DNA from 2 places in the Bradyrhizobium sp. 604_D8_N2_3 genome. Region 2 is predicted to be linked to the other one. Evidence: riboswitches for the same ligand, from Rfam matches in the RefSeq annotation. Region 2 holds a riboswitch; the other holds the start of a gene.
What was found. Region 2 has a riboswitch for cobalamin ahead of AB7245_RS24440 (ribonucleoside-diphosphate reductase subunit alpha). Riboswitches for the same ligand answer to the same signal wherever they lie in the genome.

Region 1 (5,740 bases), 1.7 Mb from region 2:
AGCCGCTCAAACAGCTCGCGCGTGAATGCGGCGTGCCGATCAAGCCGGTTCCGGCGGACATGCTGGCCGGCATCGAGACGCCGACGCAATCGGAGCTCGTCGCGGAGAAGTTCGGCACGGGCTCGGTCGCCGAAGCCGCGGCGCTCGTTGCCGCTGGTCCTCGCGCGCGATTGATTGCGACGCGGGCGGTCTCGCGGGATCGCACCGCGACCGCCGCGATCGCGGAAGGAGACGGCGCATGACGGTGCACTTCATCGGTGCAGGGCCGGGCGCTCCGGATTTGCTGACGTTGCGCGGACGCGACCTGATCGCGGCCTGTCCGGTCTGCCTCTATGCGGGCTCGCTGGTGCCCGAGGGCGTGCTGGCGCATTGCCCGCCCGGTGCACGGATCGTCAACACCGCGCCGCTGTCGCTTGACGAGATCATCGCGGAGATCGCCGCCGCGCATGCCGCCGGCAAGGATGTTGCCCGCCTGCATTCCGGCGATCTCTCGATCTGGTCGGCGATGGGCGAGCAGCTTCGTCGCCTGCGCGCGCTCGGTATTCCCTACACGGTCACGCCAGGTGTTCCGTCGTTTTCGGCTGCAGCAGCTGCACTAGAGATTGAGCTGACGCTGCCCGGTCTTGCCCAGTCAGTCGTGCTGACGCGCACGCCGGGCCGCGCCAGCGCGATGCCTGAGGGCGAAAAGCTCGCGGCGTTCGCCGCCACCGGTGCGGTGCTCGCGATCCATCTGTCGATCCATCTGCTCGACAAGGTCGTCGCCGAGCTCACGCCGCATTACGGCGCGGATTGCCCCGTCGCGATCGTCTGGCGCGCGAGCTGGCCGGACCAGCGCATCGTTCGCGCCACGCTGGCGACGCTCGATGCCGCCGTCGGCACCGAGATGGAGCGCACCGCGCTGATCCTGGTTGGCAAGACGCTTGGAGCGGCGGATTTTGACGAGAGCCGCCTCTATGCCGCCGATTACGATCGGCGCTATCGGCCGGTCGGCGCCGATCCGCGCTTTCCGGAGGCATCGTGATGCCGGCAGGGCTTGTCATCTCGGCGCCGGCCTCCGGCGTCGGCAAAACCACGCTGACGCTGGCGCTGGCGCGCGCCTGGCGCAATCGCGGATTGAACGTGCAGTGCTTCAAGAGCGGGCCCGACTATATCGATCCCGCCTTCCATGCCGCTGCGACGGGGCGCGCTTCCGTCAACGTCGATAGCTGGGCGATGGATCGCGGGACGATTGCTCATCTCGTGGGTCGCGGCACTGATGCCGATGTCGTGCTCGCGGAGGGTTCGATGGGCCTGTTCGACGGCGTCGCCGCGCGCGGCGTCTCCGGCACCGGCGCCACCGCCGACATTGCGGAGATGCTGGGCTGGCCGGTGCTGCTGGTGATCGATCCTTCCGGACAGGCGCAGACGGCGGCGGCGATCGCCGCAGGCCTTCGCGACTATCGTGCCGGCGTGCGCCTTGCCGGCGTGGTGCTCAATCGCGTCGCCAGCCCGCGACATGAAGATCTCGTGCGGCGTGCACTGAACGACGCCGGCATCGCCGTGTTCGGCGCGCTGCCGCGTCATGCAGAAATCAGCCTGCCGAAACGGCATCTCGGCCTGGTGCAGGCCGAAGAGCAGGCCGAGATCGGCAAGCTGATCGACGAAGCCGCGCGCTTCGTCGCCGAGCATGTCGATCTCGATGCGGTGCTGCGGGCGGCAGCAAGCTGTTCGCCGCAACCGGCGGCAAACGGCATGAACGTGACGCCGCCCGGGCAGCGCATTGCGTTGGCCCGCGATGCCGCGTTCTCCTTCATCTATCCGCACATGCTGGAGGCCTGGCGCGCGGCCGGCGCCGAGATCTCGACATTCTCGCCGCTTGCCGATGAAGCGCCTGACGCGAGCGCCGATGTCTGCTGGCTGCCCGGCGGCTATCCCGAACTGCATGCCGGCACGATCGCGGCCAATGCGCGCTTTCGCAGCGGCTTGCGCGCCTTCGCTGACACACGGCCGGTGCACGGCGAATGCGGAGGCTATATGGTGCTGGGAACCGCTCTGACCGACGCCGACGGCGTCCGTCATGAGATGACGGGCCTGCTCGGACTGGAGACGAGCTTTGCCAAGCGCCGCATGCATCTCGGCTATCGTCTCGCTGCGCTCGCCGCGCCGATGCCGGGCCATCAGGTCGGCGCGCGCCTGCGCGGTCACGAGTTCCACTATTCGACGATTGTCGCGCAGCCGGATACGCCGCTGGCGGTCGTGCACGATGCAACAGGCGCGATCATCGCCGAGACCGGCTCGCGGCGGGGACAAGCCACCGGCACGTTCTTCCATCTGATCGCGGAGGATCGGTGAGCGGTTTTGTCACTTTCATCTCGGCCGGCCCCGGCGACCCCGAGCTCCTCACGCTCAAAGGCGCCGCGCGGCTGCGCGATGCCGACGTCGTGCTCTATGACGACCTCGCCTCGGGCGCGATCCTCGATCTGGCCCGGCCCGGCGCCAATCTCGTCGCGGTCGGGAAGCGGGCAGGGCGGCCCTCGACCAAGCAGCACCACGTCAACCGCCTGCTGATCGATTACGCCGCGGCCGGCGTCCGTGTGGTGCGGCTGAAATCGGGCGATGCCGGTATCTTTGGCCGGCTCGAGGAGGAGCTGGAGGCTCTGCGCGAAGCCGGCATCGGCTACGAGATCATTCCCGGAATCACCTCGGCCTGTGTCGCCGCCGCGCAAGCCGGCATTCCCCTGACCCGGCGCCACACCTCGCGCCGGGTGCAGTTCGTGACCGGGGCCGATGTCACCGGCGAGCTGCCGCAGAATTTGAACTGGGCGGCGCTGGCGGATCCCGAAGCGACCACCGTCGTCTATATGGGCCGGCGCACCTTTCCGGCGCTTGTCGCAAAATTGATCGAGCACGGCCTCGCCCCTGATACCCCGGCGCTGTTCGCCGAATCCCTCGGTCGTCCCGACGAGCGGCTGGTCCGCACCACCATTGCCGAGCTGGCGGAACAGCTTGCGCGGGGCGGCGCGGCCTCGACGGCGGCGGTGATCCTGTTTGGCGCGCTGGCGGGCGATTATCCGTCAGGACCGTCCCGGCCGCCCTTCGCCCCTTGACGCCCGGCTGGCGAAAGGGGCACACAGGAGACGCATGGTGCTCGAGGCGGCGCAAACCGCCGGAGCATAATCGGGAATGGGGGTGGGCGGACAGTTGCGCCGCCCAAAACCCCAGCCGCCCCCGCGACTGTAAGCGGTGAGGGACTCCGATCAGCCACTGGGCCGCAAGGCCCGGGAAGGCCGGAGAACCCCAGTGAACCGCGAGCCAGGAGACCGGCCGTGCATGTCTTGTGGCCAAGGCCGTCGGGTGTGACGGCAGGAAGGAACTGAACCATGCATATCGAACCCGGAGTCGTATCGGGCGCCAAGCTCGTGTTGAGTTACGCAACCGGCATCGCAGTCGGCGGCGTTGCGCTGAAGCTCGCGGTCGAGACCGTGCGCGAGCAGGGCATCACGTCGTTCGCGGCGCGGACGCTCGCCACCACGGGCCTCGTTTTCGTCTTCTTCGAGATCCTGCCGCACTTCCCGGTGGGCGTCTCCGAGGTGCACTTCATCCTCGGCTCGACCCTGTTGCTGCTGTTTGGGGCAGCGCCCGCGGCCTTCGGCCTTGCGTTCGGACTGTTGTTCCAGGGCATCTTCTTCGAGCCGCCCGATCTGCCGCAATTCGGCATGAACGTCACCACGCTGCTGGTGCCGCTGTTCGGGATCCAGGCGATCGCCGCGCGGATCATTGCCCGCAACACCGCCTATGTCGATCTCAGGTATCGCCAGGCGCTGGCGCTGTCGACCACGTATCAGGCCGGCGTCATCGCCTGGGTTGCGTTCTGGGCGCTCTATGGCTCGGGCTTCGGTGCGACCAACCTCGTCAACATCGCGACCTTCGCGGCCTCCTACGCGCTCGTCATCGTGATCGAGCCGCTGGCCGACCTCGGTGTGCTGGCGCTGGCGAAGTCGCTGCGCGGCGTCACCGCGCCCGGCCTCGTTACCCCGCGTTTGCATAACGCGGCTTGAGAGACAAGCGAACGGGCGGCCGTGATGGCCGCCCTTCGCACTCACGATGCTGACACTCTCCCTGATAGGCATCGGTTGCGGCGATCCCGAGCAGCTCACGCGCGCCGCCGTTCAAGCCATCAACGCGGCCGATCTCATCCTGATCCCGCGCAAGGGGACGGCGAAGTCCGATCTCGCAGATCTCAGGCGGACGATCTGCGCGGATGTACTCACCAATCCAACGACGCGCATTGCCGAGTTCGATCTTCCTGTGCGCGATGCCGGTGAAGCGGACTATCACAAGGGCGTGGACGACTGGCACGATGCCGTGGCCGCGGCGTGGTCGCGGACGATCGCCAGCCATCTCGAAGGTAAAGGCAAGGTCGCGCTGCTGATCTGGGGCGATCCCTCGCTGTACGATTCCTCGCTGCGCATTGCGCGGCGGCTCGATCCCTTGCCTGATATCGAGGTCGTGCCGGGCATCACCTCGATCCAGGCGCTGTGCGCGGCGCATGCGCTGCCGCTCAACGACATCGGCGAGCCCTTCCTGGTCACGACGGGGCGCCGCTTGCGCGAAGGCGGCTGGCCGCAGGGCGTCGATACCGTGGTGGTGATGCTCGACGGCGGCACGGCTTTCCAGTCGCTCGATCCAGCCGGGCTGCACATCTGGTGGGGCGCCTATCTCGGTATGCACGATCAGATCGTCATGTCGGGCGTTCTGGCCGAGATCGGCCCGCGCATCGTCGCCGCGCGACAGGATGCGCGCGAGCGGCACGGATGGATCATGGACAGCTACATTCTCAAGCGCAGGCCGTAAGCGAGGCAGCATGCTCCCCGAATGGGTCACCCGGAAATGCCCCGAGGTCTCCGCTGTCCATCGCGAGGCGGCGCTCGCGCGTCAGGCGCAACTCACAAAACCGGCCGGCGCGCTCGGCCGGCTGGAGCAGCTTGCGGTCGAGCTTGCGGGCCTGCAGGCGACCGAGCAACCGCGCGCTGCGCGAGTGCCGATCATCGTCTTCGCCGGCGATCACGGCATCGTCGCGCAGGGCGTGTCGGCCTATCCGCAAGGAGTGACCATCGCGATGATGGCGAATTTTGCCTCGGGCGGTGCCGCGATCTCGGTGCTGGCGCGTGAGCTTGGCTCAGGCCTGGAGGTCGTCGACGCCGGCACGCTGGCACAGGAGGAGATGGCAGGAATCGTCACCGACAAGCCGCGCAGCGGCACGCGCGACTTCAGCGTGGAAGCAGCGCTCACCCCCACGGAGCTGGCATTCGCCTTCGAAGCCGGTCAGCGCGCAGTCGCGCGCGCGGCAGCCGGCAGGCCCGATCTCCTGATCTTCGGCGAGATGGGCATCGGCAATACCACGACGTCGGCGGCGATTGCGGCGAGCCTGCTCGGCATCAGTGCCGAGGAGATCGCGGGCAGCGGTACCGGCGTCGACGCGGCCGGCCGCGCGCACAAGGCGGGTGTGATCGATGCGGCGATTGCGCATCACGGCATTGCGGGCGCTTCGCCGGAAAAAATCCTGTGCGCCGTCGGCGGCCTCGAAATCGCGGCGATTTGCGGCGCCATCATTGCGGCTGCGCAAGCCCGCGTTCCCGTGTTGATCGATGGCTTCATCGTATCGGTGGCGGCGCTGGCGGCGGTACGGCTGAACCCGTCGTGCCAGCCATTCCTGCTGCCGTCGCATCAATCGGCGGAGCAGGGGCATCGGCTGGTGTTG
Region 2 (5,740 bases):
GAAGGCGCGGTCGCTATCCGGCGTCCCCGTCTGGAACGACGGATCGTCCAGGTGCTGCGTGTGCTTGAGCGCCCAGGCCGCCTTGTCCGTGATCGACGGCACCTCACGGTACATGTTGAACAGCTCGCCCTCGTCGAGCCCGAGGCTTTCGACGATATACTGGAAGGTGTGGGTGTGAACCGCCTCCTCGAAGGCCTGCCGAAGGAGGTACTGCCGGCACTCCGGATTGGTGAGATGGCGATAGATCGCCAGCACGATGTTGTTGGCGACCAGCGATTCGGAAGCCGCGAAGAATCCGAGATTGCGCTTGATCGCGCGCCGCTCGTCCTCGGTCAGCCCGTCCCGCGACTTCCATAGCGCGATGTCGGCCTGCATCGAGACTTCGGTCGGCATCCAGTGATTGTTGCAGCCTGAAAGATACTTCTCCCAGGCCCATTTGTACTTCAGCGGAAGCAGCTGGTTGACGTCGGCGCGGCAGTTGATCATCCGCTTCTCGTCGACGGAGACGCGGCCGCCGGCGCGATCGATCGCGCCTAAGCCGGTCGGGTCGGCCGGCTCGAGCTTGAGCTGGGTCTGCGGACGCAGTGCGGTGGCGAGACTTGAGGCGGCCGGAGCGACTGCTGTGGTTTCGGTATCGGACCAGTCGAGCATCGTCATCTCCTCACTGGCACGCTTCGCATTCGGGATCGTCGATCCGGCAGGCCTTGATGCCGTCGAGGTCCGGCGTTGCCGCGGTCGGCATCATGATCGGCGCGTGCGACACTGCCACTGACGCGGACACCGCATTGAGCTTTCCGTCGGTGCCCTTCAACGTCGATTTCTCGACATGCGTGGCGCTGCGCGAGCGCAAATAGTAGGTCGTCTTCAAGCCGCGCCGCCAGGCCAGCCGGTAGAGCGCATCGAGCTTCTTGCCGGAGGGATTGGCGATGTAGAGGTTGAGCGACTGCGACTGGTCGATCCATTTCTGCCGGCGCGCGGCCGCCTCGATCAGCCAGGCGCTGTCGATCTCGAAGGCGGTGGCGTAGAGCGCCTTCAGATCGTCAGGAACGCGGTCGATCTGGCCGACGCTGCCGTCGAAATATTTGAGGTCGGAGACCATCACCTCGTCCCAAAGCCCCCTCGCCTTGAGGTCGCGCACCAGGAACTCGTTCACGACCGTGAAGTCGCCGGACATGTTCGATTTCACGAACAGGTTCTGATAGTTCGGCTCGATCGACTGCGAGACGCCGCAGATGTTGGAGATCGTCGCCGTCGGCGCGATCGCCATGACGTTCGAGTTGCGCATGCCGCTGGACGTGACCTTCTTGCGCAGGCGATCCCAGTCGAGCGTTGCGGAGCGATCGACGTCGAGACCACCGCGCGAGTCGGCGAGAAGCTGGATGGAGTCGAGCGGCAAGATGCCCTTCGACCACAGCGAGCCCTCGAAGCTCGGATAGCGTCCGCGCTCCGCGGCGAGATCGGACGACGCTTCGATCGCGTGGAACGAGATTGCCTCCATGCTGGTGTCGGCAAACGCCACGGCCGCGTCGGACGCGGTCGGAATGCGCTGGACCTGAAGCGCTTCCTGAAAGCCCATCAGGCCGAGCCCGACGGGACGATGACGCATGTTGGAACGCCGCGCCTCGGGGATGGTGTAGAAATTGATGTCGATGACGTTGTCGAGCATCCGTACTGCTGTCGTCACCGTCCGCTTCAGCTTGGCATGGTCGAGTCCATTGGGACCGACATGGTTGAGCATGTTGATGGAGCCGAGATTGCAGACCGCGACCTCGTCGGCGGAGGTGTTCAGCGTGATCTCGGTGCAGAGGTTCGACGAGTGGATCACGCCAACGTGCCGCTGCGGCGAACGCAGATTGCAGGGGTCCTTGAAGGTGATCCAGGGATGACCGGTCTCGAACAGCATGGTCAGCATGCGACGCCAGAGGTCGCTCGCGCGCACGGTCTTGAAGACGCGCATGCCGCCGGCTTTCGCCCTGGCCTCATAGGCCTCGTAAGCCGTCTTGAACGCCTCGCCATAGAGATCGTGCAAATCGGGCGTCTCGTCAGGCGAGAACAGCGTCCATTCGCCATCGGCATCGACGCGCTGCATGAACAGGTCCGGCACCCAATTGGCGGTGTTCATGTCGTGGGTGCGGCGGCGGTCGTCGCCGGTGTTCTTGCGCAGGTCGAGGAATTCCTCGATGTCGACGTGCCAGGTCTCAAGATAGGCGCAGACCGCGCCCTTGCGCTTGCCGCCCTGGTTGACGGCAATCGCGGTGTCGTTGGCAACCTTCAGGAACGGGATGATGCCCTGGCTCTCGCCGTTGGTGCCCTTGATGTGGGCGCCGAGACCGCGGACCGGCGTCCAGTCGTTGCCGAGGCCGCCGGAATATTTTGCCAGCAGTGCGTTGTCCTTGATCGACTTGAAGATGCCGTCGAGATCGTCCGAGACGGTTGTGAGAAAACAGGACGACAATTGCGGACGCAGCGTACCCGAATTAAACAGCGTCGGCGTCGAGGCCATGAAGTCGAACGACGACAGCAGATCGTAGAACTCGATCGCCTTGGCTTCGCGGTCGATCTCGCGAACCGCAAGACCCATCGCGACGCGCATGAAGAAGGCTTGCGGCAGTTCGATCCGCTTGCCGCGGACGTGCAGGAAGTAGCGGTCGTAAAGTGTCTGGAGGCCGAGGAACTGGAAATTCAGGTCGCGCTCGGGCTTGAGTGCAGCCGCGATCCGGCCGAGGTCGAAGCGGGCCAGTTCAGGATCGAGCAGTTCGGCGGCAATGCCGGTCTTCACATAGGCCGGGAAATATTCGACATAGCGTACAGCCATATCGGCCTGCGAGGCGGAGGTCGGCACGGCATGGACATAGGACAGCACCTCGCCGCGCAGCTTGTCCAGCAGCAGGCGCGCGCTGACATAGGCGTAGTTCGGCTCCTCCTCGACCAGCGTGCGCCCGGCCATGATCGAGGCCAGCGCCAGTTCGTCCTGGCTGATGCCGTCGTAGAGATTGCGGGTGGTCTCGGTGAGCACGGGTGCCGCGGAAACGCCGTCGAGGTCGGCGCAGGCTTCGCCGATAATCAGCGCAAGCCGCTTGGCGTCGAGACCAACGCGCGAACCGTCGGCGAGCGTGACCTGAAGTGCCGGCGCGACAGCGGGCGTCGCTTCCGCGGCCGCCTCCTCGGCGCGCTGGCGCGACCGCTCCTCGCGGTACAGCACATAGGCGCGTGCGACCTTGTGGTGCTCGCTCCGCATCAAGGCGAGCTCGACCTGGTCCTGCACGTCCTCGATATGGAAGGTGCGTCCCTCGCCTGCCCGCCGCATCAGCGCAGTGACGACTTCGGCCGTCAGCTGCTCCACGCTCTCATGGACGCGGCGTGAGGCGACCGCGCTGGTGCCTTCGACCGCAAGGAAAGCCTTGGTCATGGCGACCGCGATCTTGGCGGAATCGAACGGCGAGACCTTGCCGTTGCGACGGATGATCTGCATGGCCGGCTCGCTCGAAGCAGGCGCAAGCGATTGTGGACGCAAATGAACGATGGGTGCGGAAGCGGTGTCCGCGTCGTGCAGGTTCAGTGACATCAATGGGCCCCGTGATGCGCGCGTTGTGTTTGAGCGGGGCTGTAAGGAAGGACGCTGCAGAAACGCCGGCAGCAGAGTTGCCGGGCGGTGCATGCAAGCGACCGCCGGACACCCCGCCCGTGGACGTTCAGATTGTCGCGGCAGGTCTCCTGGCTCGCAGGTCGTCGCCCACTTCCCGTCTTCCCGGCGCGAAAGGCGCCAGTGACGATTGTTCGGAAGCAGCTCGCTGCTGACAGTTGCGGGGGCAGCGCCGGAATTCCGCGCTCTCGCGCGGTTCACCGGCTTCCCTCTTAGCCACTAAATCTTGCGATCCAGCGGAACCGTGACGCCCACATGTGGTGACATATGCAGCCGGGTGTCAACGATTCGTTGCGGGTCAGAAGCTCTGTTCCCTGTGGAATGCGGGAATTCGCACTTGGGGCGCTCTTCAGCTTGGCGCGCTGTGTGACCCACGGCCCGACTGCAGGATCACACAGTCCGGCGCGACGCTGCCGCTGCATGTCGCCTCGCAGCCGCTCACCAGCGACGTCACTGTCGCTTCCAGCACGCGCAGCTCCGCAATTTTCGCCCTGATTGCACCGAGGTGCTTCTCCGCAAAGGTCCTCGTTTCGCCGCACGGCGAGCATCGCTGGCCGGCGAGCCAGACCGAGCTGGTCAGCCCGATGCGCGTCACGATGACGGCGGTGAAGGCGCCCTCGCCGCCCAGGAACGGCGTGGACGCTCGACGCTATTCGGACGAAAGGTGATAGCCGCGATCGCGATAGTCGAAATCGACGAGTTCGCAGATCCGAGCCGAGGGATCGGCGGGCGCCGCATAATAAGCCCTGATCTCCTTGATGCGACCGCTCGCCCCTTCGAACGCGTACCATTCGTCGCCGCGAAGCGCCGTGCCATGCGTGCGCTTCCAGTGCGTCCATTCGATCACGGCTTCCGGCGACGTCGACGAGCAAAGAATCTTTTCGATCGTCCATCGCGACCCGAGATTCTCGACGCACCAGATCCATTTGCGCGCGATGGTATCGGCGCCACGCCATGGAATGTCCGGCAAGCCGGGTGGGAAGTAGTGAACCGCGTCCGCTGTGAAGCAGGCCATCAAGGCATCGTAGTCGGCGGCGTTGCAGGCGTCGAAATAGCGACGGATCGTCGCCTCCATGGCGGCGGGCGATGTCTTGCTCATGTCAGGCTCCCGCCCGGATCGTCGTGGCCCGCGCCGGATCCGCACCGGCCTTTTTCCAGGCCTCAAAGTCGGCGCGCACGGCAGGTGTGGGCGGATAGACGCCGTAGAGCGGCTCGCCCGCACTGATACGATACGACAGGTACTTCTCGAGCTGGTCCCGCCTCTCGCAGAGGTCGGCCATTTCGGCGGCCAAATGCCGTGGCACGACCGTGATGCCGTCACCGTCACCGACGATGATGTCGCCCGGGTAGACCGCCACGTCGGCGCAGGCGATTGGAATATTCAGATCCGCGACGCGATGATACGACAACCGCGTCGATGCCGTGACCTGCCGGGCATAGGCGGGGAAATCGAGCCGCGCCAGCTCCTGGCCGTCACGAAACGCACCATCAGTGACAATGGCCGCGGCGCCCCGCACCTTCATCCGCGTCGGCAGCATAGCGCCCGCAGAGGCCGCGCGCGGATCGTTACGGCTGTCGATCACCAGGACATGGCCGGGCGGGATACTCTCGACCGCTTCCCACTGCAGATTGTCCGCGTTCGGATACGGCGTGAGCGTCTCTATGGTATCGAGATCCTCTCGCGCCGGGATCATGCGCATGGTGAAGGCCTCGCCGGCGAAGCGGACCGCGTCCTTGTTCATCGGCACCAGCCCGACCAGGAAGCACTGGCGCAGGCCTTTCTTGAACAGCTCGGTGGTCAGCGAACCCGAGGAGACATCCTTCAGCCGGCGGATGACAGACGGATCCAGGGGACTAAGCTTCGTCTTTGGTTCGTACATGGCCATCCTCCCTCAGGGGCGCTTTCCGACCTCGTGGACGTCACGGGCCCAGGCGCGCGCCTGCTCCGACAGGCTGAAGCCGAGGCCCGGTCGGTTCGGCACGATCATGCGGCCGTTCACGACCTCGAGCTTCTCGTTGAACATCGCCTCCGACCACTCGAAATGCTCGACCCAGGGCTCCCGGGCATAGGCCGCGGTCAGGTGCAGATGGATCTCC

Region 1: it holds a riboswitch for cobalamin, as region 2 does, so the genes downstream of both, AB7245_RS16095 (energy-coupling factor ABC transporter permease) here and AB7245_RS24440 (ribonucleoside-diphosphate reductase subunit alpha) in region 2, are expected to answer to the same signal.

The regions. Positions count from the first base shown of each region.
Region 1 covers NZ_JBPWPM010000001.1:3,392,387-3,398,126, forward strand. Annotated here, with positions in the region: gene AB7245_RS16075 (cobalamin biosynthesis protein) at 1-242, shown strand, start outside; gene cobM (precorrin-4 C(11)-methyltransferase) at 239-1,021, shown strand; gene AB7245_RS16085 (cobyrinate a,c-diamide synthase) at 1,021-2,331, shown strand; gene cobA (uroporphyrinogen-III C-methyltransferase) at 2,328-3,086, shown strand; cobalamin riboswitch at 3,105-3,322, shown strand; gene AB7245_RS16095 (energy-coupling factor ABC transporter permease) at 3,360-4,037, shown strand; gene cobF (precorrin-6A synthase (deacetylating)) at 4,084-4,833, shown strand; gene cobT (nicotinate-nucleotide--dimethylbenzimidazole phosphoribosyltransferase) at 4,844-5,740, shown strand, end outside.
Region 2 covers NZ_JBPWPM010000001.1:5,134,172-5,139,911, forward strand. Annotated here, with positions in the region: gene AB7245_RS24435 (ribonucleotide-diphosphate reductase subunit beta) at 1-651, opposite strand, end outside; gene AB7245_RS24440 (ribonucleoside-diphosphate reductase subunit alpha) at 662-3,565, opposite strand; cobalamin riboswitch at 3,688-3,905, opposite strand; gene AB7245_RS24445 (nuclear transport factor 2 family protein) at 4,293-4,742, opposite strand; gene AB7245_RS24450 (ribonuclease activity regulator RraA) at 4,744-5,523, opposite strand; gene AB7245_RS24455 (L-talarate/galactarate dehydratase) at 5,536-5,740, opposite strand, start outside.